4 regions of the Isoptericola nanjingensis genome follow, and region 3 is predicted to be linked to each of the others. Evidence: riboswitches for the same ligand, from Rfam matches in the RefSeq annotation. Region 3 holds a riboswitch; each other region holds the start of a gene.
What was found. Region 3 has a riboswitch for thiamine pyrophosphate ahead of ACQP6G_RS17910 (thiamine ABC transporter substrate-binding protein). Riboswitches for the same ligand answer to the same signal wherever they lie in the genome.
Positions count from the first base shown of each region.

Region 1: it holds a riboswitch for thiamine pyrophosphate, as region 3 does, so the genes downstream of both, thiO (glycine oxidase ThiO) here and ACQP6G_RS17910 (thiamine ABC transporter substrate-binding protein) in region 3, are expected to answer to the same signal.
Region 2: it holds a riboswitch for thiamine pyrophosphate, as region 3 does, so the genes downstream of both, ACQP6G_RS09475 (ECF transporter S component) here and ACQP6G_RS17910 (thiamine ABC transporter substrate-binding protein) in region 3, are expected to answer to the same signal.
Region 4: it holds a riboswitch for thiamine pyrophosphate, as region 3 does, so the genes downstream of both, ACQP6G_RS06700 (bifunctional hydroxymethylpyrimidine kinase/phosphomethylpyrimidine kinase) here and ACQP6G_RS17910 (thiamine ABC transporter substrate-binding protein) in region 3, are expected to answer to the same signal.

Region 1 covers NZ_JBNOZL010000008.1:244,862-250,647, reverse strand. The annotation lists gene guaA (glutamine-hydrolyzing GMP synthase) at 1-818, opposite strand, end outside; gene ACQP6G_RS17455 (OmpA family protein) at 869-1,558, opposite strand; gene ACQP6G_RS17450 (hypothetical protein) at 1,555-2,223, opposite strand; gene thiE (thiamine phosphate synthase) at 2,367-3,050, opposite strand; TPP riboswitch at 3,082-3,184, shown strand; gene thiO (glycine oxidase ThiO) at 3,174-4,427, shown strand; gene thiS (sulfur carrier protein ThiS) at 4,424-4,669, shown strand; gene ACQP6G_RS17430 (thiazole synthase) at 4,703-5,545, shown strand; gene ACQP6G_RS17425 (C40 family peptidase) at 5,659-5,786, opposite strand, start outside.
Region 2 covers NZ_JBNOZL010000004.1:286,459-292,244, reverse strand. The annotation lists gene ACQP6G_RS09495 (MFS transporter) at 1-808, opposite strand, end outside; gene ACQP6G_RS09490 (class I SAM-dependent methyltransferase) at 865-1,473, opposite strand; gene ACQP6G_RS09485 (CbiQ family ECF transporter T component) at 1,537-2,232, opposite strand; gene ACQP6G_RS09480 (ATP-binding cassette domain-containing protein) at 2,229-3,710, opposite strand; gene ACQP6G_RS09475 (ECF transporter S component) at 3,685-4,323, opposite strand; TPP riboswitch at 4,317-4,428, opposite strand; tRNA gene ACQP6G_RS09470 (tRNA-Ala) at 4,572-4,644, opposite strand; gene ACQP6G_RS09465 (histidine phosphatase family protein) at 4,735-5,424, opposite strand; gene rsfS (ribosome silencing factor) at 5,421-5,786, opposite strand, start outside.
Region 3 covers NZ_JBNOZL010000009.1:114-5,899, forward strand. The annotation lists gene ACQP6G_RS17885 (AGE family epimerase/isomerase) at 1-1,253, shown strand, start outside; gene ACQP6G_RS17890 (RrF2 family transcriptional regulator) at 1,250-1,705, shown strand; gene ACQP6G_RS17895 (sulfite exporter TauE/SafE family protein) at 1,890-2,816, shown strand; gene ACQP6G_RS17900 (PAS domain-containing protein) at 2,968-3,747, shown strand; gene ACQP6G_RS17905 (DUF4235 domain-containing protein) at 3,779-4,045, opposite strand; TPP riboswitch at 4,205-4,309, shown strand; gene ACQP6G_RS17910 (thiamine ABC transporter substrate-binding protein) at 4,381-5,454, shown strand; gene ACQP6G_RS17915 (ABC transporter permease) at 5,430-5,786, shown strand, end outside.
Region 4 covers NZ_JBNOZL010000003.1:258,423-264,208, reverse strand. The annotation lists gene ACQP6G_RS06700 (bifunctional hydroxymethylpyrimidine kinase/phosphomethylpyrimidine kinase) at 1-1,685, opposite strand, end outside; TPP riboswitch at 1,676-1,806, opposite strand; gene ACQP6G_RS06695 (hypothetical protein) at 1,941-2,594, shown strand; gene ACQP6G_RS06690 (YcnI family copper-binding membrane protein) at 2,684-3,484, shown strand; gene ACQP6G_RS06685 (copper resistance CopC family protein) at 3,481-4,128, shown strand; gene ACQP6G_RS06680 (coiled-coil domain-containing protein) at 4,286-5,737, shown strand.

The DNA of each region.
Region 1 (5,786 bases), on a different contig from region 3:
ACCTCGCCCTCGCGCAGCAGGCCGTGGTCCACGTGCACGCAGGTGAGCTGGTCGCCGACGGCGCGCTGCACCAGCGCGGCGGCGACGGCGGAGTCCACGCCGCCGGACAGGGCGCAGATGACGCGCGCGTCGCCGACCTGCGCGCGGATCGCGGCGACCTGGTCGGCGATGACGTTGCCGGCCGTCCAGTCGGGCGCGAGCCCCGCGCCCTCGTAGAGGAACTTCTCCAGCACGGCCTGACCGTGCGCGGAGTGCTTGACCTCGGGGTGCCACTGCACGCCGTACAGGCGGCGACCGGTGTCCTCGATCGCCGCGACGGGCGAGCCGGACGACGTCGCGAGCACCGTGAAGCCCTCGGGCGCCGCGTGCACGGAGTCGCCGTGGCTCATCCAGGTGGTCTGGTGGTCGGGGGTGCCCGCCAGCAGCACGCCGGCCTCGCACACCTCGACCTCGGTGCCGCCGTACTCCCGCTGCCCCGTCTGGGCGACGGTGCCGCCCAGCGCCTGCGCCATCGCCTGGAAGCCGTAGCAGATGCCGAGCACCGGCACGCCGGCCTCGAACAGCGCCGGGTCCACGAACGGCGCGCCGGTGGCGTACACCGACGACGGGCCGCCCGACAGGATGATGGCCGCCGGGTTCTTGGCGAGCATCTGCTCGGTGGTGAACGTGTGCGGCACGATCTCGGAGTAGACGCGGGCCTCGCGCACCCGGCGCGCGATGAGCTGCGCGTACTGGGCGCCGAAGTCGACGACGAGGACCGGTCGCGGCGAGGGCGCCAGGTCGGCGGTGGTGGGGGTGTCGGTGGCGGGAGACGTCACCGAGCCATCGTAGCCGCCGGACGGTACCGCTCCCGGGCCCGTCCCACGGGTCACGCGGTGGGGTAGGTCACCTCGACGCGGCGGTTGAGCGCCCGCCCCGCGGGGTTGTCCTGGCCGTCCACCTCGTTGTCCGCGACCGGGTCCGCCTCGCCGTGGCCCTCCACCTTCAGCGTGAGGTCCGGCCGCTCCGCCGCGAGCACGTCGGCGACCGCGTTCGCGCGCTGCCGGGAGAGCGTGAGGTTCTTCGCGTCCGTTCCGATCGAGTCGGTGTACCCGTCCACGCGCACCGTCGCGTCCTGCGGGATGTCCGCCGCCAGCCTCGCGACCGCCTTCGCCGCCTCCGGCGTCAGCGTCGCCCTGCCGAAGTCGAACAGCAGGTCGGACGTGAGCGTGACGACCGTGTCGTCCTTCTTCTCCTGCCTCTGCTCCAGAGTGATGGTGGAGTCCGCGGCGTCCAAGGCGAACGTCGAGTCGCCCGCGCGCAGGTCGACCGTGGCGTCCGTGCGCATCGCGTCGGTGGTCTCCGCGGCCTCGACGGTCGCGTCCTGCTCCGCGAGCGCTGCCCGCGCCTCCTGCATCAGCTCCGGGTCGGCCGTCGGAGCGGCGCCCGACGACGGGCTCGGCGACGCGCTCGGCTCGGTCCCCGCCACGGCCGGGCCGGCAGCACCCGGGGCGAGCAGCGCGGCGAGCAGCGCGGCGAGCGCCGCGACCACCGTCCCCCGCGGCCGTCGAGCCGTCACTTCGCGGCGCCGTCGACGTAGGTGACCGTCACGTCCGTGAACAGCGGCAGCCCCTCGGCGGGCAGGACGTCCACCGTCGCGGGCTCCCCCTCCGGCGCGGGCAGCACGGCGGACACCTCGATGGTGCCGTGGTTGGGGAACTTGAAGGCGTGCTTCTCGAGAGGGGACACGAGCATGGACTCACGGCACTTGATCTGCGCGACCGCCGCCTTCGTCGAGTCGTCGGTGTCCTCCTGCCAGGCGCCCTCGGTGCAGAACGGCCGGTACGCCTTGAGACCCGCCCGGTCCGTCACGGTCGTGCTGGGTTCCACGCTCATGTCGTACCAGCTCGCCCCCGCGTCGGCGGGCGACGCGTCGTCGTCCCAGCGCAGCGCCCAGCGCACCGTCGTCGTGCCGCCGGCCACCTCGACCGCCCGCAGCGACACGGTCACCTCGCCGCCGAGGGCCGCGTCCGAGCCGTGCGGCGTCGCGATCTTCTGCTCCGCCATCACCTGGTCGGCGACGGACGCCGTGCCAGGATCCGCGGCCGCCTCGGCCTCCGGGGTGGCCGATGCGGCCGCTCCAGACGTCCCGCCCTCCTCCTCGGCGCCCCCGCCGGTGCACCCGGACAGGACGAGCAGGGCGCCGGCGAGCAGCAGGGCGGACGTGCGGGCACGAGGGGACATCGACTTCTCCAGGGCTCGGGGGGCGCGACTCGCCCCGGCGCGAGGCGGGGCGAGCTCACTGTGGCACACGCCACCCCCGCCGGGTATCACCCGCGAGGGGGAGCACTCCCCATCCCGGGGGCGTGCCCGGATGGGCCGGCGGGTCAGCCCAGCCGCTCGCGCAGCTCGCGGGCGGCGCGCTCGGGGTCGGGCGCCTGCGTGATCGCCCGCACGACGACGACGCGCGACGCTCCGGCGTCGAGCACGGCGTCCAGGCGCTCGCCGTCGACGCCGCCGATGGCGAACCACGGCGTCGTCGGGCGGGTCGCCGCCACCTCGCGCAGCAGGTCGAGCCCGACGGCCGCGCGGCCGGGCTTGGTGGGCGTGGCCCACAGCGGGCCGACGCAGAAGTAGTCGACGTCCGGGTCGGCCTCCGCCGCGGCGGCCTGGTCCGCGGAGTGCGTGGACCGGCCGAGCACCGGCGCCGGCCCCAGCAGCGACCGCACGGCGGGCACCGGTAGGTCGCGCTGCCCCATGTGCACCACGGGCGTCCCGGTGAGCTGCGCGACGTCGGCCCGGTCGTTCACCGCCCAGAGCGCGCCGTGCTCCGCGGCGACGCGGGCGACCACCTCCTGCAGCTCGAGCTCGCGCGCGACGTCGAGCGTCTTGTCCCGCAGCTGCACGACGTCGACGCCGCCCGCGAGCGCTGCGTGGAGGAAGTCCTCCAGGTCGCCGCGCTCCTCGCGGGCGTCGGTGCACAGGTACAGGCGGGCGTCGGCGAGGCGGGCGCGGGGCGGGTCGGGAGCGGTCTCCGGGGCGGCACCGTGGTCGGGCGCGGTCGTGGTCACGCCGGTCAGGGTAACCACGGCCCGGGTTACAGTGGCCGCGCACGGGAGCCCCGCTCGGGGCTGAGAGGGCGTAGGAGCCGACCGTCGAACCTGATCTGGGTCATGCCAGCGAAGGGAGCGCACATGCCCACGCCCAGCAGTCCGTCCGACGCCCTGTCCGGCACCCTGTCCGACACCCTGTCCGACACCCTGTCCGACATGGTCGTCGTGGGCGGCGGGATCGTCGGCCTCTCCGTGGCCTGGCGCGCCGCAGCGAGCGGTCTGTCCGTCACCGTGCTCGACCCGTCGCCCGGCGAGGGCGCCACCCGCGCCGCGGCGGGGATGCTCGCGGCTGTCAGCGAGTCCGACTTCGGCGAGCGGGAGCTCGCCCGCATCAACGTCGCCTCGGCCGCGCTCTGGCCCGACTTCGCCGCCCGCCTGGCCGCGGCGACCGGGCGCGACGTCCCCCTGCTGCGCGCCGGGTCACTCGCCGTCGCGTACGACGCCGACGACCTCGCCCTGCTGCGCCGGGTCCTGGCGCTGCACCGGGAGTGGGGCCTCGCCTCCGCCGAGGTCTCCGTGGCCGACGCGCGGCGGCGCGAGCCGTACCTCGGGCCGCGGCTCGCCGGGGCGGCCGTCGTCGAGGGCGACCTCGCCGTGGACCCGCGAGGGGCGCACGCGGCGCTCGTCCAGGCGCTCGGCGGCGCCCTCGTGCGCCGCGCGGCGGCGCGGCTCGAGCGCGACGGCGCGGGCCGCGTCGTCGCGGTGCACGACGACGCGGGCGCGCGCCACGCCGCGGGCGCGGTCGTCGTCGCGACCGGCGCGGTCGCGACGGCGTCGCTGCTCGACGGCGTGCCCGACGTGCGTGTCCCGGTGCGGCCGGTGAAAGGCGCCACGCTGCGCCTGGACGCCGGCCCGGGCCTCGCGCTCGAGCACGTGGTGCGGGGCACCGTGCAGGGGCGGCCGGTGTACGTCGTGCCGCGGGGTCCCGGTACCGGCGCGGGGCCCGGCACCGGGCCGAGCCACCGGGAGATCGTCGTCGGCGCCACCAGCGAGGAGCGCCCCGACGACCGCCGCGCCGAGGCGGGCGGCGTGTTCGCGCTGCTGCGTGACGCCCGCGCGCTCGTGCCCGGCATCGACGAGGCCGCGCTGGTCGACGTCACGCCGCGCGCCCGCCCGGCCACCCCCGACAACCTGCCGCTCGTCGGCGCGACCGCGGTGCCCGGCCTGCTCGCCGCCGTCGGGCACGGGCGCAACGGGGTGCTGCTCGCCCCGCTCACGGCCGACGCGGTCGTGGCCGTGCTGACCGGAGCGCCTCCCCCCGACCCGGCGCTGTCCGCCGCCGACCCGCGCCGCTTCGCGCCCGCCGCCCGTCTTCCCGAAGGAGCCGCCCGATGACCGCCGCCCCCGCCACCCGCACTGCCGTCGTGAACGGCGAGGCCTACCCGCTCGACGGGCCGCACGGCGACGGCGTCGAGGCCGTCGTCGCGGCCCTCGTGCCCGCGTTCGTCGCCGACGGCTCCGTGCAGGGCATCGCCGTCGCCGTGAACGACGCCGTCGTCCCCCGCGGCCTGTGGGCCGGCACCCGGATCGCTCCCGGCGACCGGGTCGAGATCGTCACCGCCGTCCAGGGCGGCTGACCACGAAGCCTGACCACGAAGCACGGAGGAAGCATGACCAGCACGCACGCCGCGGCCACGTCCCGCCCGCTCGCGCACCCGCTCGTCGACCCCCTGGTGGTCGCCGGCACGGAGATCGGCTCGCGCCTCGTCATGGGCACGGGCGGCGCGTCGAACCTCATGACGCTCGAGGACGCGCTGGTCGCGTCGGGCACCGGGCTCACCACGGTGGCGATGCGCCGCGTCGCGGTGCGCCCGGGCGGCGCGGGCGCCGAGGACGGCGGCATCTGGGGGCTGCTGGAGCGGCTCGGCATCCGCGCCCTGCCCAACACGGCGGGCTGCTTCTCGGTCGCCGAGGCCGTGCTCACCGCCCAGCTCGCGCGCGAGGCGTGCGGCACCGACTGGGTCAAGCTCGAGGTCGTCGCCGACGACGTCACCCTGCTGCCCGACCCGATCGGCCTCGTCGAGGCGGCCGACCGGCTCGTGCGCGACGGGTTCGTCGTCCTGCCGTACACGAACGACGACCCGATCCTCGCGCGCCGGCTGGAGGACGTCGGGTGCGCCGCCGTCATGCCGCTCGGCGCCCCCATCGGCACCGGGCTGGGCGTGCTCAACCCGCGCAACATCGAGGCGATCGCGAGTGCCGCACGCGTGCCCGTCGTCCTCGACGCCGGGGTGGGCACGGCGTCCGACGCCGCCCTCGCGATGGAGCTCGGCTGCGACGGCGTGCTGCTCGCGACCGCCGTCACGCGCGCCGCCGACCCGGTCCGCATGGCGCACGCCATGCGCCTCGCCGTCGAGTCCGGCCGCCTCGCCGCCGGGGCCGGCCGCATCCCGCGCCGCGAGGGCGCGCTGGCCAGCTCCTCCCCCGACGGCCGCCTCGACCTCGCCCTCTGAACCCTGCCGAGATAGAGAAGGCTCCTCGCCGAGATAGAGAGGGCACGGACCGTAGCCGGCTACGGTCCGTGCCCTCTCTATCTCGGCGGGTCGCCTCTCTATCTCGGCGGGAGTCAGACCGCCTTGCTGCTGACCCGGATGAACGTCGGGTTCGACTGCCAGATGCTGCGCTTGACGACGCCGACGCGCGGGTTGCCGGCGTCGATCTGCTTGCCGTCGCCGATGTAGATGGCGACGTGGC
Region 2 (5,786 bases), on a different contig from region 3:
CCGGGTAGAACAGCAGCATGTCCAGGGCGCCCGAGACGCCGAAGACGAGCGACGTCACCTCGGCGTCGAGCCCCAGGTGCTCGCCCCACAGCGGGATGACGGTCTGGCGTGCGCCGCGCACGGCGCTCACCAGCAGGATGGCGACGCCGAGGGTCGCGAACAGCTGCCGGTGCTCGCGCGCGACCGCGGCGATGGACACGCGCTGCCGGCCGGCGGGCCGCGGCAACGGGGCGTCGGCCCGCGGCTCCGGCCGCACCAGGGCGATGACCAGCACCGCCACCAGGGCCGAGCCGGTGCCCAGCCAGAACGCGCCGTGCAGCGACGTCGCGGCGATCACGGCGGCGCCGGCGAACGGCCCCAGGAACAGGCCGATGCGGTGCACCCCGGCGAGCGTCGACATGACGCGCGCCCGCCGCAGCGGCGGCGTGATCTCCGTCAGGTACGCCTGCCGGGCGAGGTTGAACACGGCGTTCGCCGCGCCGAGGGCGAGCACGCCCAGCGCCAGGCCCCACAGCGCCGAGGACAGCGCGATCGTCGTGAACGCCACGACGGCGACGCTGCCGGCGACCAGCATCGCCACCCGGTCGCCGAGGCGCTGGGAGAGGGCGCCGGCCGGCAGGTCGAACGCGATCTTGCCGAGCGGCAGCAGCGCGGCCACGAGCCCGGCGACCGTGAGGGTCGCGCCGCGGCCGGTGGCGGTGACCGCCACGACCGGCAGCAGCGCGCCGATGCCGATCTCCAGCACCAGGGTGGGGAGGAACGCCCCGAGGACGACGCTACGGAAGGGGAAGAGGGGCGGGGACGGCACGCCCCCTTCCTATCGCACGGGACCTGTCCGAGGCCCGTCCGTTCACGGACGTCTCGTCACGCGCGCCGCGTCGTGAGGAGCAGCGCCGGCAGGCTGAGCTCCTCCCCCGCGGTGCGCGCGGCGATCTCGGCGTCCGAGACCACCGTGGCCGACCACGCGGGCCCCTCGAACGCCGCGCGCAGCCGGGCGCCGGTCGTGCCCCAGCCCAGCCCGGCGTCCACGGACATCGCGAGCACGGCGACGAGCGCGTCGGGCCGGCAGATCGCCTCCAGCCCCGCCACGTAGGCCGCGCGCCCGGCGTCGTCCAGGGTGTGCAGCAGCCCCGAGTCGAGGACGGTCCGCGGCCGGAGGTCCAGGCGGTCGAGCCGGCGGGCGTCCGCGACCTCGAAGCGCACCTCGCCCGGCGGGTCGAGGATCGACTCCGCGGCCCGCTCCCGCGCGCGGGAGATCGCGTGCGCCGCGGCGTCCACGCCCACCACCCGGTGGCCCGCCCGAGCGACGGCGAGAGCCAGCACGCCCGTGCCGCACCCGACGTCGAGGACCGGGTCCGCGAGCACCGACCGGCGCACGAGCGCCAGGAGCGCGGGCTGCGGACGGCCGATCTCCCACGGCGGCGGGGCGTCGGCAGCGTACAGGGCGTCGAAATCGTGCACCTGGCGGGCCATGGAGCACCTCCCGCTGCCCATTCTGCGCCCCACGGCTCCTGGGCGGCGCCTCCCGCGCGACCGCTACCCGACGAGGACGGCGAACGGCAACGCCGCGACGAGCGCGCCGCCGGCGAGCACGACGGTGTCGGTGCGGGTCCACGGCGCCGGCTCCGCCCAGGTGCGGTGGTGGGCGGAGGCGAAGCCGCGGGCGTCCATCGCGACGGCCATGGCGGCCGCGTCGCGCAGGGTGGCGGCCAGGACCGCGAACGTCACGGACGCCGCGTGCCGGGCCCGCGAGAGCGGGCCCCGGCCGGGCCCGACGCCGCGCGACCGGCGGGCTCGCGACGCCTGCTCCCACACCGCACCGAGCCGCTCGAACCGCTGCAGCGCCGCGGCGACGCCGACGACGGAGCGCGCCGGCAGGCGCAGCCGCTGGCCGAGCTGGTCGGCCAGCCCGCTCGGGTCGACGAGCGGGGCGAGCGCCACGCCCGGCAGCGCGAGCACCGCGATGCGGGCCCCCGCGACGCCGGCCTCCACCGGGTCGCGGCCGCCGAGCAGCCAGGTGGACCACGCCACCGACGCGATGGCGACGACGACCGCGAGGTACCGGGCCGGCGACCCGGCCCCGCGCGGCAGGAGCAGCAGCCCGAACGCCAGGCAGGCGCCCAGCGCGACGCCGGCGCTCGCGACGTCCCGGACGCCCAGGGAGGCGACCAGCCCGAGCAGCCCGAGCGCCACGAGCACGAGGGCGTTCACGCGCCCCAGCACACCGGTCATGCCGCCACCGCCTGTCGCTCGCGTGCCGGGCCGCCGAGCTGCACCTGGTGCCCGGCGAGGGCGACGAGGTGCGCGTCGTGGGTGCTGGCCGCGACGGTGGCGCCATGCCGGGCGGCGGCGGTGGCCCACCCCGCCACCGCCGCCCAGGTCCCCCGGTCCTGGCCGACGGTCGGCTCGTCCAGCAGCACGAGCCCCGGCCGGTGCGCGAGCGCGGCCGCCAGCGCGAGCCGCCGCTGCTCGCCGCCGGACAGCCGGAACGGGTGCGCGTCGGCGAGATGGTCCAGGCGCAGCAGCGCGAGCACCTCGTCCACGTCCACCCGGACGCCGAGGCGTCGGCCGGTGAGCTCCACCTCGTCCCGCACGCGCAGGGCGAGCAGGCCGTGCTCCGGGTGCTGCGGCACCCAGCCGCACGACCGCGCGAGGTCTCGCGAGCGGGCCGTACGCCCCGGAGCTCCCCGCACCACGCCGGCGGTCGGCCGCAGGTGCCCCGCGAGGGTGGCGACGAGCGTGGACTTCCCCGCCCCCGAGGGCCCCGTGACGGCCGTGAGGAGCCCCGCAGGCAGCCGCGCGGCCACGCCGTCGAGCGCCCGCGTGGTGGTACGGCCGCGCAGGCCGCGCGTCGTCAGGTCGACCTCGAGGGAGTCGACCGAGACCTCCGGCCCGGCGCCGTCCGGCGCGACCAGCGCGGCCGGGACGGGCAGCGGATCGGGCGCCGCCACCCCGGGCAGCCAGACGCCGGCGCGCGTCAGGTCACCGCGCGGGCCGGCCGCGCCGTCGCTCAGCGCGGCGGGCGCGACGTCGTGCGTGACCCGGCCCGCCGGCCCGAGCACCACGACGCGGTCCAGGTGCTCGAGCCACGGCCCGACGTGGTGGTCGACCACCACGAGGGAGGTGCCCGTGCCCTCCAGCGCGCCGACGACGGCGGCGCGGACCTCGGCCGCGGCGGCGGGGTCGAGCATCGCGGTCGGCTCGTCCAGGAGCAGCAGGCCCGGGGCGCTCGCCAGCGCCCCTGCGAGCGCGAGCCGCTGCAGCTCGCCGCCCGAGAGGGCCGAAGTCGGCCTGTCGGGCGGGTACCGCAGCCCGACCCGGTCGAGAGCCTCCCGGGCCCGACGCCAGATCTCGTCCCGCGGCAGGCCGGAGTTCTCGGGGCCGAAGGCGGCGTCCCGGCCGATCCGGGCCGCGACGACCGCGGAGCCCGGGTCCTGCGGCACGAGCCCCACCCCGCCGTCCACGTGGACGGTGCCGGACAGGTCGCCGGGCAGCGGGTCCCCCAGGACCCCCGCGAGGGCGTGCAGCACGGTCGACTTGCCCGCCCCGCTCGGCCCGACCAGGCCGATGCGCTCCCCCGCGCCGACGGTGAGGTCGAGGCCCTCGATCGTCGGGACCCGGCGCCCGGTGGGCCGCCAGCTCAGCCCCCGCACGCGCGCCCGGACGTCGTCGCGCGCCACGCCGTCAGGCCCGGGCGCGATCGGCGGCACGACCGACGCCGCGGTCGGCGAGGTCGCGCCCCGGCCCGAACGCGTCGAGCACGCCGGCCCGCGCGAGGGAGCGCACGAGCGCCGCGCCTCCCAGGCCCGCGAGCAGCGCGCCGGACAGCGCGAAGAGGCCCAGGTACGCCAGCCGGAAGCCCCACGCCCAGTCCGGGTAGTAGGCGAACCACTCGTAGACGGCGCCGCACGCGCCCGCCGCCGCACCCGCCAGGGCCGCGACGGCGGTGCCGAACCGGCGATAGAGGAACAGGGCGAGCACGAGCTCGGCGCCGAACCCCTGGACGACGCCGGAGACGATCGCCGAGAAGCCCCAGCCGGCGCCGAGCAGCGCCTCGACGCTCGCGGCGACGACCTCGGTGAGCAGCGCCGCGCCCGGGCGGCGGACGATGAGGCCGCCCAGCACGCCGCCGAGCAGCCAGCCGCCCCCGAGCAGCCCGGTGGCCGGCGGGAAGGCGACCGCCAGCCCGGCGGAGAGCAGGTGGTAGAGCTGGGTCCAGCCCCAGAAGACGACACCGACGGCCACGCCGAGCATGGCCACGGTGACGAGGTCGACGGTCCGGTACCGCGGGGACGCGCTGCGCAGAGAGATGGGCGCGGACATTCCAGGTAACTCCCTTCGCCGGTGCTAACCGGAGCAGGTTCCAAGGGTCTGCGGCTGTGCCCGCACTCTCAGCGCCCCTTCGACGGCGCTCCCCTGTCATGGGTGTCTTCAGATGTGACGGCCGACGACGCGGCCGCAGGTCCGACCCTAGGCGACGTCGGCGTCCGCGCAAGACCGTCCCGCACCGTGAAACCCCTGGTCACGCAAGAAGGCCCGGAACCATGAGGTTCCGGGCCTTCTCGTCGGGGTGGAGCTGAGGGGACTCGAACCCCTGACCCCCTGCATGCCATGCAGGTGCGCTACCAGCTGCGCCACAGCCCCGAGAACCGACTCTCGCGACCGCGGACGGCCAGGCGATTCGTCTGATTCGGTGTGTTCCTCCGGGCTTGCGCCCCTCGGAACGTCGATATCTTAGGCAGACTTCGGGCCAGGTTCCAAATTCCAGTCCGGTCCCGCCTGCCAGCGGTCCAGGGGGTACCCCGCGCCCACGTTGTGCGCCACGAGGCGCCATGCCGGCACGGCGCCCTCCCCGGCACGGTGCAGGTGCGACCAGTGCACGTTGTGCATGCCCGCCAGCCCGCGCCATGTGGTCGGGTCGAGCCCGAGCAGCGCCGTCACCGCCAGCGAGATGGCGGCCCCGTGCGACACGAGGACGAGCGTCGCGTCGTCGGCCAGGTCCGCGGCGTGCTCGGCCACGGCCTCGGCCATGCGCTGCGCGACCGCCGCCTTCGTCTCGGCCCCCGCCCCCACGGGCTCGGCACCGAGGCGCCAGGCTGCGTACTCCTCGGGCCAGCGCTCCTGCAGCTCGGCGCCCGTGAGGCCCTCCCAGGCGCCGAAGCCGCGCTCGCGCAGGCGCTCGTCCGTCACCAGGGGCTCCCCGCCGAGCGCGTCCGCGTACGCGGACGCCGTCTCGACGGCGCGGCCCAGGTCGGACGACACGATGCGCGTCGCGCGGTGCGACGACGCGAGCGCGGAGCCGCCCTCCGCCGCCTGCCAGCGTCCGACCTCGTCGAGCGGGATGTCGATCTGCCCCTGCAGCCGCAGGGAGGCGTTGTAGGCGGTGCGGGCGTGCCGCAGCAGGACGACGGTGCCGGCCGTCACCGCTCGTCGCCCGCGAGACGGATCGCGCCGTCGCCCCCGCCGTCGCCGTACTCGGCGGCGGCCGCCGCGCCGTCGCCGCCGCGGGCGTCCTCCGGCAGCTCGACCGCCGGGCAGTCCTTCCACAGGCGCTCGAGCGCGTAGTACACGCGGTCCTCGGCGTGCTGCACGTGGACGACGACCTCGCCGAAGTCGAGCAGCACCCATCGCGCCTGCGCCTTGCCCTCGCGGCGGATCGGCTTGGACCCGGCGAGGAACATCGCCTCTTCGACGGCGTCCACGATGGCCGAGACCTGCCGCTCGTTCGTGCCCGAGGCGATGAGGAACACGTCGGTGAGCACCAGCTGGTCGCTCACGTCCAGCGC
Region 3 (5,786 bases):
CACCGCACCTTCCTGCCACCGGACCGACGTCGTCGTGGCGAGCCCAACACTTCGTGAGCCTGCTGGACTTCGCGCGGTCGTCCCTGGGAGGGGACGGGACCGCCGGGTGGCTCGACGAGGCCGGGGCCGTCGACCCGGCACAGCCGGCTCACCTGTGGATCACCTGCCGGATGACGCACTCCTACGGGCTCGGACATCTCCTGGGGGTCGAGGGCGCAGGTGCGCTGCTGGACCGGGGGATCGCCGGCCTGTCGCGGGCGTTGGCGGACGCCGACGAGGGTGGCTGGCTGGCCTCCCGGGGTCCGGGCGACGCGTTCGACGGGATCAAGCAGGCGTACGGTCATGCGTTCGTCGTGCTGGCCGGTTCGACCGGGACCGTGGCGCGCGTGCCAGGTGCCGTGACGCTCCTCGAGGCGGCACTGTCGGTGCTCGACCGACGGTTCTGGGAGGCCGAGCACCAGCTGCACCTCGACGAGCGGTCGCGCGACTGGGGCACGGTCGACCCGTACCGCGGGGTCAACGCGAACATGCACTCCGTCGAGGCGCTCCTTGCCGCGCACGACGCCACGGGGGAGACCCGCTGGCTCGATCGGGCGGCGGTCGTGGCCGACCGCGTGATCGGCTGGGCTGCGGGCAACGACTGGCGGATCCCGGAGCACTTCGACACGGAGTGGCGGCCGCAGCTCGAGTACAACGCCGACCGTCCGCACGACCCGTTCAAGCCGTACGGCGCCACACCGGGCCACGGCCTGGAGTGGGCGCGGTTGCTCCTGCAGGTGGACGTCGCCGCGGGGACGCAGGGCCGGCGCACCGACGCAGCACGGCAGCTGTTCGATCGCGCCGTGGCCGACGGGTGGGACGGGCTCGGGGGCGGCTTCGTGTACACGACGGACTGGCACGGGACCCCGGTCGAGGCGCGCCGTTTCCACTGGGTGGCGGCCGAGGCGGCCGCGGCGGCCGACGTCCTGCACCGCACGACGGGCGAGGCGCGCTACGCCGAGCTCGCCGACACGTGGTGGGCGTGGATCGACGCCCACCTGGTGGACCACGAGCGGGGCTCCTGGTTCCACGAGCTCGACACGGCCAACCGCCCCTCGGGCCGGACCTGGGTCGGCAAGCCCGACATCTACCACGCGGCCCAGGCCGTGATCCTGCCGGACCTGCCCCTCACCGGGTCGTTCGCGGCGTCCGCCCGGGAGGCCGGGCCGCTGCTGGCCGGCACGCGACTGGGCGACGCGGTGGCGACGTCGTGAGGATCTCCGCGAAGGCCGACTATGCGGTGCGGGCGGCCGCCGAGCTCGCCGCGTCCGGCGAGGGCCCCGTGCCGGCCGAGGCTCTCGCCCGCGCGCAGCAGGTGCCCCACCGCTTCCTCGAGGCGATCCTGAGCGACCTGCGGCGCGAGGGCATCGTCGCGAGCCGTCGCGGCGCGGGCGGCGGGTACGTGCTGGCCCGTCCGGCCGACAAGGTCACCGTCGCCGACGTCGTGCGCGCCGTGGACGGGCCGCTGGTGTTCGTGCGCGACGCGCGGCCCTCGGACCTGGAGTACACCGGCGCGGCGGCGTCGCTGCTGCACGTGTGGGTGGCGCTGCGCGTGAACGTCCGGGCCGTGCTGGAACAGGTGACCCTGGCGGACCTCGCGGCCGGGACGATCCCCGACGTCGTGCGCCGGCTCACCGAGCATGAATCGGCGTGGATCAACCCGTGAGCCCCGCTCCCGCGGCCTGACCGGCACGGGGCGGTCGGGGCGCGGCACGGCCCGCGCCGACCCCGGAAGGCGCGTCTCAGCATGCAGACAGATTCTTGAGACCGTTGAATCCGATAGAGCCGATCGGGTAACTTCACTGCAGACGCGGCGGACCCGCTGCCGCGCCGAAACGGAGGGAACCCCCGTGCGGACTCTCGTCCTCCTTGCCCTCGTGGGCCTCGGTGCGCAGCTTGTCGACGGCAGCCTGGGCATGGCCTACGGCGTCACCTCGACCACCCTGCTGCTCGCGATCGGTACCAACCCCGCGGCCGCGTCGGCGACCGTCCACCTCGCCGAGGTCGGGACGACGCTGGCGTCCGGTGCGTCGCACTGGCGGTTCGGGAACGTGGACTGGAAGGTCGTCACCAAGATCGGCATCCCCGGTGCGGTCGGCGCGTTCGCAGGCGCGACCTTCCTCTCGTGGCTGTCGACCGAGATCGCCAAGCCGCTGATGTCGATCCTGCTGCTGGGGCTGGGCCTGTACGTGCTGCTGCGCTTCACGCTCCGCGGGCTGCGCACGGACCGCCTCGGGCAGCCGCTCCGGAAGCGGTTCCTCACCCCGCTCGGCCTGGTCGCCGGGTTCATGGACGCCACGGGCGGCGGCGGCTGGGGGCCGGTGGGCACGCCCGCCATCCTCGCGAGCGGCCGCATGGAGCCCCGCAAGGTGATCGGCTCGATCGACACCAGCGAGTTCTTCGTGGCCGTCGCCGCGAGCCTCGGCTTCCTCTTCGGCCTTGGGACCGCGGGCATCAACCCGACCTGGGCCCTGGCGCTGCTCATCGGCGGCCTGATCGCGGCGCCGATCGCGGCGTGGCTCGTCCGCCTGGTGCCGCCGCGCGTCCTCGGCTCCGCCGTCGGCGGGATCATCGTGCTCACCAACGTCCGCACCCTGCTGAGCCTCGACGAGTTCCCGGTGAGCGACGGCGTGCGGGGTCTCGTCCTCGGGCTCATCGCGGTCGGCTGGGCCGCCGCCGTCGCCTACTCGTTCCGCGAGCACCGCAAGGCGGTCGCGGCGGAGCGGGCCGAGGCGGCCGGCGAGCACCCCGAGGCCGCGGCGACGACGGTCGCCTGACGCCTGCCCCCGGCACGGCCGAGGCCACCGACGACACCGCCACCGCACGTCACCCGCCGTGCGGTGGCGGTGTCGCGCCGTCCCGGTACGGTGGTGAAGCCAGGAGAACTGCGCGCCTGACCCAGCTGCACGGCACTGGGGGTGAGCCTCGATGTCCAGCACGACCAACGACACACCGCGCCGCGAGCTCGTCGCCCTCGCGGAGCTGCTGGGTGCGGGGAGCCAGCTGCTCGTCGGCCGGTACCGCGTCGACGTCGCCACGGGGGAGTGGTGGTGGTCGGACGAGGTCTTCCGGATCTTCGGTCGCGAGCCGGGCAAGATCGCGCCGGGACCGGAGGTGCTGCGCGCCCACCTGCATCCCGACGACCGCGAGCGGCTCTCCCGGACGGCGGTGGTCGCGCTCGGCACCGGGCGGCCGTTCTCGGGGGCGCACCGCGTCGTGGACGACCACGGGCGCACCCATACCGTCGTCGTGACCGGACAGGGAAGGCATGGGGCCGACGGCGCGTCGTCGCAGATCGTCGGCTACGTCATCGACGCGAGCCCGGTCGTGCGGGACGCGCTGGAGCGCGAGGCGCACCGGGCCGTGTCCCGAGCGTTCGTCGCGGCCGCGGCCGCCGAGCAGGCCAAGGGAGCCATCATGGCGGTGTGCGGCGTGGACGAGTCGGTCGCCACCGAGGTGCTCGCGGACGCCGGCGCGCAGGTCGGGATCTCCGCCCAGTCGGCGGGCGAACAGGTGATGAAAGGGCTCGCGCGGCCCGTCGGGGACCGCGACGCCGCGCTCACGGCGGCGGAGGTGGTGCGGTCCGCCCCGCCGGCCCAGGACGCGGCGGACCGGCTCAGCCAGGCGCTCGCCACCGTGCGGCCGGTGGACCGGCCGCACGGGCACGACGCGCAGCTCGCCCGCCGGCGTCCGCGCGCGAGCCACTGACCCGCAGGGCGGGCCCGTCAGGAGCGGGGGATCAGCGGCCGGGGACGAACCGGGCCGCCGCGCGCACGGCGCCCTTGCGGGCGAGGCGCTTCGCGAGCACCGCGACCCCGCCCGAGACCGCCGCGAAGGTGACGGCCTGGATGATCGAGATCTCGTCGTCGTCCACGTTGGTGGGCGCCACGCTGCCCGTCGTCTTCTCCCAGACCACCCCGATCAGCTTCTGCGCGACCCATCCGGCGGCGATCGTCAGCACCACCGTGCCGACCTTCACGCCCAGCGGCTGCTCGGTGTCCGTCACGTGCTCTCCCTCGGTAGGTCCCGGCGCGGCCGCGGCACGACCGCGCGTCGTCTCGCGTGCGTCCGCGGCCGCCGGACGGCGTCACGGCACGTCAGGCACGTCACACCCCGAGGCCGAGGACTGCACCACGGTAGCGCGGCGTCGGCGGGTAGGCTCGTGGTGATACGACAGGGGAGCGCCCACCGGCGCTGAGAGTGCGGACCGCCGCAGACCCTCGAACCTGACCCGGTTAGCACCGGTGGAGGAAGTCGGGAATCTCGTTCCCTGCGGACGGCCGCACCACGACGGTGCCGGGTGCCCGCAGGACCCCCTTCTCGCACCTTGAGGAGGACAGCATGAAGCTCACGACCACGGCCCGGACCACGGCCGCCACCGCGGGCGTCGTCGCCCTGCTGCCGCTGCTGGCGGCGTGCGGCGGGACGCCCACGGACGACGCGAGCGGCGCGGCGTCGAGCACGGTCACGCTCGTCACCCACGACTCGTTCGCCGTCTCCGACGACGTCCTGGCCGCGTTCGAGAAGGAGTCCGGTCTCACCGTCGAGCAGGTGGCCCCGGGCGACGCGGGCACGCTGGTGAACCAGCTCGTGCTCACCAAGGACGCGCCGCTGGGCGACGTCGTCTTCGGCGTGGACAACACGTACGCGTCGCGGGCCGTCGACGCCGGGGTCTTCGAGGAGTACCAGCCGGCCGACCTCGCCCCGGAGGTCGCGGCCTACGCGCCCGACGACCTGGCGGGCACGCTGACGCCGGTCGACGTGGGCGACGTGTGCATGAACCTTGACGACGGCTGGTTCGAGAAGCACGGCGTCACGCCCCCGACGACGCTCGAGGACCTCGCGAAGCCGGAGTACGCGGACCTCACCGTCGTGACCAATCCGGCGACGTCGTCCCCCGGCCTCGCGTTCCTGCTCGCGACGATCGGCGCGTTCGGCGCGGACGGCTGGGAGGCCTACTGGGCCGACCTGCGCGACAACGGCCTCAAGGTGGCCGAGAGCTGGGAGGACGCGTACTACGTGGACTTCTCCGGCGCCGGCGAGGGCGGGCAGCGCCCGATCGCGCTGTCGTACGCGACGTCGCCCGCGTTCACCGTGAGCGACGACGGGAAGACCTCCGCCACGAGCGCGATGCTCGACACCTGCTTCCGGCAGGTCGAGTACGCGGGCGTGCTGGCGGGCGCCGAGAACCCCGAGGGCGCCGAGAAGCTCGTGGACTTCCTGACGAGCGCCGAGTTCCAGGCCGACGTGCCCGGCCAGATGTACATGTACCCCGCGGACCCGGGCGTGGAGCTGCCCGCCGACTGGCAGCAGTTCGCGCCCCTGGCCGACGAGCCGTTCGAGGTGGCGCCCGCCGACGTCGCCGCGCACCGCGACGAGTGGATCGAGCAGTGGACGGCGACGGTCGTCGGCTGACGCGCCCCGTGCCCCGCGTCCCGCGCGCCACCGCCCGCCCGGCAGCCCGGGCGGCGCGGTGGCGCGCCGCCCGGCGGGGTGCAGACCGATGGGGCGCGTGGCTCGGCTGGGGCGCGGCCGTCGCGCTCCCGCTGGGCTTCCTCGCGGTCTTCTTCGCGTGGCCGGTGGTGTCGCTCGTCCTGCAGGGGTTCTTCACCGAGACCGCGGCGGGGCGGGAGCTCGACCTGTCCGGCTTCGCAGAGGTGCTGTCCCAGGAGCGCACGTGGCGGATCGTCGGGCAGACGCTCGCCCAGGCGATCACGGGCACGGCGCTGTCGGTGCTGCTCGGCCTG
Region 4 (5,786 bases), on a different contig from region 3:
GGGCGCCCGTCGACGTCCTCGGCCGCGCCTTCCGTGCCCGCTGTGCCGGGGAGGCCCGTCTGGTCGAAGAACGCCAGCTCGTGCTCGCACGCCGCGCGGAACGCCGCCGCCATCCGGTCCCGGGTGGACGCGTCGGACGCCGCGGCGGCGCGGCGCAGGATCGCGACGGCCTCCCGCGTCGCGCCCGCGAACGCGTCGTCCGCGTAGGTGCCCAGCCACGCCGCGTACGGGTGGCCCGCGTGGTTGCGGGCGGCCAGCCGCTCCCCCACGTCCTGGTAGATCCAGTAGCAGGGCAGGACGGCGGCCACGAGGGTCGCGTAGTCGTCGCCGGCCGCGCGCAGGTGGTCGAGGTAGGCGGCCGTCGTGGCGCTGGCGGGCACGTCCTGCGGCTCCCCGCCCAGCCAGCGCGTGTGGAGGTCGAGCTCCGTCACCAGGGCGCCGTGCGCGCCACCGGCCCAGAACGCCTGCTCGGCCCGCGTGGGCGCGAGCTCGCTCGCCCGCGCGAGGCAGCGCGCGTAGTCGCGCAGGTAGAGCGCGTCCTGCTCCAGATAGGTGCGGAAGTGGTCGGGGTCGAGGGTCCCGTCGCCCAGCGACCGGACGAACGCCAGGTCGTCGATCGCGGCACGCACGTCCGCGGCGTCGTCCCACCACCGGGCGACGACGTCCTCCGCGCCCGCACCGGCCGCACGGGCCGCACGGGACGGCGCCTGGGGTTCCGCGCCGCCCGCGCGCAGCCCCACCAGGTGGTCGACGGGGCCGTTCCCGCCGCCGACGCGCAGGGCCTCCCCCGCCCGGATCGCCCTGGTCAGCCAGGCCTTCGTGCCGCGCAGCGCCTCCGCCCAGTCGCCCGTGCGCGCGTACCGGGCGGCCAGCCCGCTGGACAGCGAGCAGCCGGTGCCGTGGGTGGAGGTGCTGGTCAGGCGCGGGCCGGGGAGCTCCACGAGCACGCCCTGCGGGCCGACGAGGGCGTCCGGGGCGCCCTCCTCCCTCGCGTCCGGACGCGCGAGCAGGTGGCCGCCCTTCGCCACCACCAGGACCCCGTGCCGGGCGGCCAGCCGTCGCGCCTGCTCGAGGGCGGCGGGCCAGTCCGCGGCGGGGGGCTCCTGCGCGAGGACCGCGAGCTCGGGCAGGTTCGGCGTCACGACGTCCACCCGGCCGAGCAGGTCCCGCACGGCGTCCTCGGCCGCCGGGTCGAGCAGCCGGTCCCCGCTGGTCGCCACCATGACCGGGTCCAGGACGACGGCGGGGCGCGCGGTCGTGCCCGACCGGTCGGACGTGGCGTGCGACAGCGCGTCGAGCCACGCGGCCACCGCCCGGGCCACCGGGGCCGAGGCGAGCATCCCGATCTTCACGGCGTCGACGGTCACGTCGTCGGTGACGGCGTCGAGCTGCGCGGCGAGGAACGCGGCGGGCGGCAGGTGCACGTCGCGCACGCCGCGGGTGTTCTGCACGGTCAGAGCCGTGACGGCGGCCATCCCGTAGCCGCCCGCGGCCGCGATCGACTTGAGGTCGGCCTGGACGCCCGCGCCCCCGGACGGGTCGGACCCGGCGACCGCCAGGACGCGGGGCCGGCTGCCCGTCCGGAGCGCCCTCGTCGGCGACGAGACGGGAGCGGGGGCGGCGTGAGCAGGGGTGGTGCTGCCGGCGCGGCCGGCGGAGCTGTCTTCAGGTGCGCGCGCACTCATGTCGACATCCCTTCGCTAGTACGAGCTAGATCAGGTTCGACGGGTGTGTTCTCAGCGCCCGCCGGCCGGCCGTGACGAAGTCGCGGCGATGACCGGTCGGGACGCACCCCGTGTCGTGGCGCCCACCGTAGCCCAGGTCGGCACCGGCGGGTCCGGCGTCCCGCGCGGGTGCGTCGTTCCTGGCTCCGCCGTCGTCCGGGCGGCCGCCCGGGGCGAAACTGCAGGTCCCGGCCGACGCCGCGGTAGGGTGCGGGGGTGCCCGTGGTCGTCCGTCGTGTGCGCGAGCTCCTCGTCGCCGGCACGACGCTCAGCATCGCGGCCGCCGCCCACCTGCTGGCCGGCGGCGCGCTCCCCGGGGCACCCCTCGCCTGGCTCGTCGTCGCGGCGCTCACGGCGCCGCTCGCGGTGTGGACCGCGCGCCGCAGGCTGACCCTCCAGCGCCTCCTGCCGGCGATGGTCGCGCTGCAGCTCGTCCAGCACACGACGTTGTCCGTGCTCGGCGCGGCGGGCACGGGCGCTCCCTCGGCACCGCTCCCGACCCCGGGCACCACCCTGGACGGGCACGCGCTCCACGCCATGGGCCCGGGCTCCCTCGCGCCCGCGACGGGCGGCGGGCTGCTGCATCACGCGGGCGACGCCGGGACGACGTCCTGGATGCTCGCCGCGCACGCCGCCGCGGTGCTGCTCACCGCCCTGCTGCTCGCGGCGGGCGACCGGGCGGCCCTCACCGTCGTCGGGCACCTGCGGCACGTCGCGCTCCTCGTGCAGGAGCCGCCGGTGCTGCCGGTGGTCCGCGAGCCCGCCGTCGTCGTCGGGCGCACCTGGCGCCCCCACCCGGCCCGCGTCCGCCGGCGCACGCCCCCACGAGGACCCCCGCTGCTCCCGGGCGCCCTCGCGCGCGCCGCCTGACCCTGCCCTGGTCCGTCGTCGGACGGGGGCGGGTCCCTCGCCGTCCCACGACCGCCTGACACACCTGACAGCCAGGAGCAGAAGAACCCATGTCCAGGACCACCCCTGTCATCACCCGTGCCCTCCGCCCGCGCCGCCTCGTCGGCGCGGCCGCGCTCGCCCTCCCCGCCCTCGTGCTCGGCGCGACCGCCGCGTCCGCGCACGTGACCGTGACCCCCGACGCGGCCGAGGCCGGGTCGTACGCCACCCTCACCTTCAAGGTCCCGAACGAGTCCGCCGAAGCGTCGACCACCGCGGTGCAGGTCGACCTGCCCACCGACACCCCCTTCACCAGCGTGTCCGTCGAGCCCGTGCCGGGCTGGACCGCGAAGGTCACCCAGGCGCCCCTGCCCGAGCCCGTCGAGGTGCACGGCACCACCGTCACCGAGGCGCCGGCGAGCATCGAGTGGACCGCCGACGACGCCGACGCCGGCATCGCGCCGGGCGAGTTCCTCCGGTTCACCGTGTCGGCCGGCGCGGTCCCGGACGGCGTGGAGGAGATCGTCCTCCCCGCCACCCAGACCTACTCCGACGGCGAGGTCGTCGCCTGGGACCAGGAGGCGTCCGGCGACGCCGAGCCCGAGCTCCCGGCCCCCGTCCTGCAGGTCGTCCCGGCCGCCGAGGACGGCGGCCACGGCGCGGCGTCGGCGGCCGGTGCCGGCGACGCCGCCACGGACGCGCACACCGACGCGGCGGCCGAGGACGGCGGCTCCGGCACCCTCCCGCTCGCGCTCGGCGCCGCGGGCCTCGGGCTCGGGCTGGTCGGCGCCGTCACCGGCGTGACCGCCCTCGCCCGGACGCGCGCACGGGCCACCGACACGGACGGCACGGACGGCACGGAGCAGCGATGAGCGCGCCGGACGGCCGCCCCGCCGCGCGACGCGCCCTCGCCGCGGCCGGGTCCTTCGCGCTCGCCCTGGGCCTCGGCGCGGCCGGCGTCGTCGGCGCGGCGGGGCCCGCGAGCGCCCACAACGTCGTCGTCGGGACCTCGCCCGCCTCGGGGACGACCGTGACCGAGCCACCGGAGTCCGTCGACGTGACGTTCGACGACGTGGTGCTCGACCTGTCCGCCGAGGGCTCCAGCACGGTGATCACCGTGACGGACGCCGACGGCACGGACCACGCGACGGGGTGCCCCACGACGCAGGACCGCACCGTGTCCGTCCCCGTCGCGCTGGGCGAGGGCGGCGAGTACACGGTCGACTGGCGGATCGTGTCGGCCGACGGGCACCCCACCAGCGGCGAGTACTCGTTCACCTACGAGCCGCCCGCCGGGACCGAGGCGGCCCCCGCGGCGGACGCGACGCCGTGCGCCCCGGCCGGGGGCGCGGACGAGGCGTCCGACGGTGCCGCGGAGGGCGCGTCGGCCGCCGCGGACGCCGGGGGCGGCGACGCCTCCGAGCTGGTCGTGGTGCTCGGCATCGCAGGCGGCGTCGTCGTGCTCGCCGGCGCGGCGGTGCTGGTGGCGCTGCGGCTCGCCCGACGTCGCGGCTGACGCGCCGCACCCCGCGACCTGTCAGGGCCAGGGCCGGAATGACCGCCGCGCCCTGGCCCTGACGGGTCGCCGTCGTGATGCTCCCGGGCGTCCGCGTCGTCGTCGGGTCGTCGTCGGTCGTCCCCGGACCCCGCCGGAGCCGCCTACGATGCCGAGCATGGATGCGGGGCAGATCGTCGGGATCGTGACGGGCCTGGTCGTGGTGGTCGTGCTGGTCACGGCGGTGGTCTTCTGGGCGGCACGACGCCGCAGGGCGGCGCGCGGGCGGGCAGAGGACCTCGAGGCGGAGCTGCAGCGCCTCGGCCTGGAGGCGGGCTCCGCCCTGGTGCGCGCGGACGAGCGGGCCCGCCTCGCGGAGGACGAGCTCGCCTTCGCCCAGGCGGAGCTCGGCGACCGGGAGACGCGCGAGCTCGCGCCCACGCTGCGGCGGGCACGCGAGCGCCTCTCCGAGGCGTTCCACCACAACCAGCTCCTGCACGACCACGTCCCGGACACCGACCAGCAGCGCCGGGAGTGGTCGGCGCGGATCGTCGACCTGTGCCGGTCGGCCGACGCGTCCTTGGACGAGCTCGACCGCGGGCTCGCCGCCCTGCGGCAGACGGTCCGCTCGACCCCCGACGCCGTCGACCGGGTCGACGCCGAGCTGGCCCGGGTGCGCGAGGCCGTACCCGCGGCACGCGCCGACCTCGAGCGGCTGCGCGAGCAGTACGCCGAGCGGGCCCTGCTGCCCGTCGCGGACAACCCCGAGCAGGCGGAGCGCCTGCTCGAGTTCGCGGGTCGCAGCACGGCGGCGGCCCGCAAGCGCCTCACGACCCAGCAGGTCGCGGAGGCCGGTGCCGCGGCCCGCGCGGCGGAGGAGGCCGTGCGCCGCGCCGAGGGGCTGCTGCGCGCCGTCGACGACTACGAGGCCGAGGCGCTGCGCGCGGAGGCGGCGCTCGGCGCGATCGTGGCGGAGTCCCGTGCCGAGCTCGCCGTGGCGCGCGCGCTCCCGGCGGCCCAGCGGGCGGGGCGCATCGACGGCGCCGTCACCGCGCTCGAGGACGCCCTCTCGGCGCTGCCCGCCCCGGGCGACCCGGGCGACCCGGTGGGCTCCCTCACCCGCGTCCGGGAGGCCAACACCGCCCTCGACGACGCCGTGGCCGAGCGGGCGGAGCGCGACGAGCGCGCGCGCCGGGCGGCGTCGCGGCTCGGGCCCGCGCTCGACGACGCCGAGCGCCAGCTCGCGGCGGCGCGGTCCGTCGTCGACGACTACCGCGCCCCCGTGGGCCCCGACGCCCGCACGCGCCTGGCCGAGGCCGAGCGCGAGGTGGCGCAGGCCCGCGCCGCGGAGGACCCCGAGCGCGGGGTGGCCGCCGCCCGCCGGGGCGCGGCGCTCGCCGCGGAGGCCGCGACCCTGGCGCACCGCGACATCGCCCGGTCGGGCCAGGGGCAGCGCTGGGACGGCGGCTACAACGGCGGACCGGACGGGTACGGCGGGGGGTACGGCTGGCAGGGCGGCCGCCGCCCTGGCGGCCGGGGCGGCTCCGACGTCTTCGGCGCCGTCCTGGGCGGGATGGTGCTGGGCGGTATCCTCGACGACATCGGGGACATCGGGGACATCTTCGACTGACGTGGACGGCGCCGCCGGGGTACGCGCGGGGGACGACGGCGCGGGGACG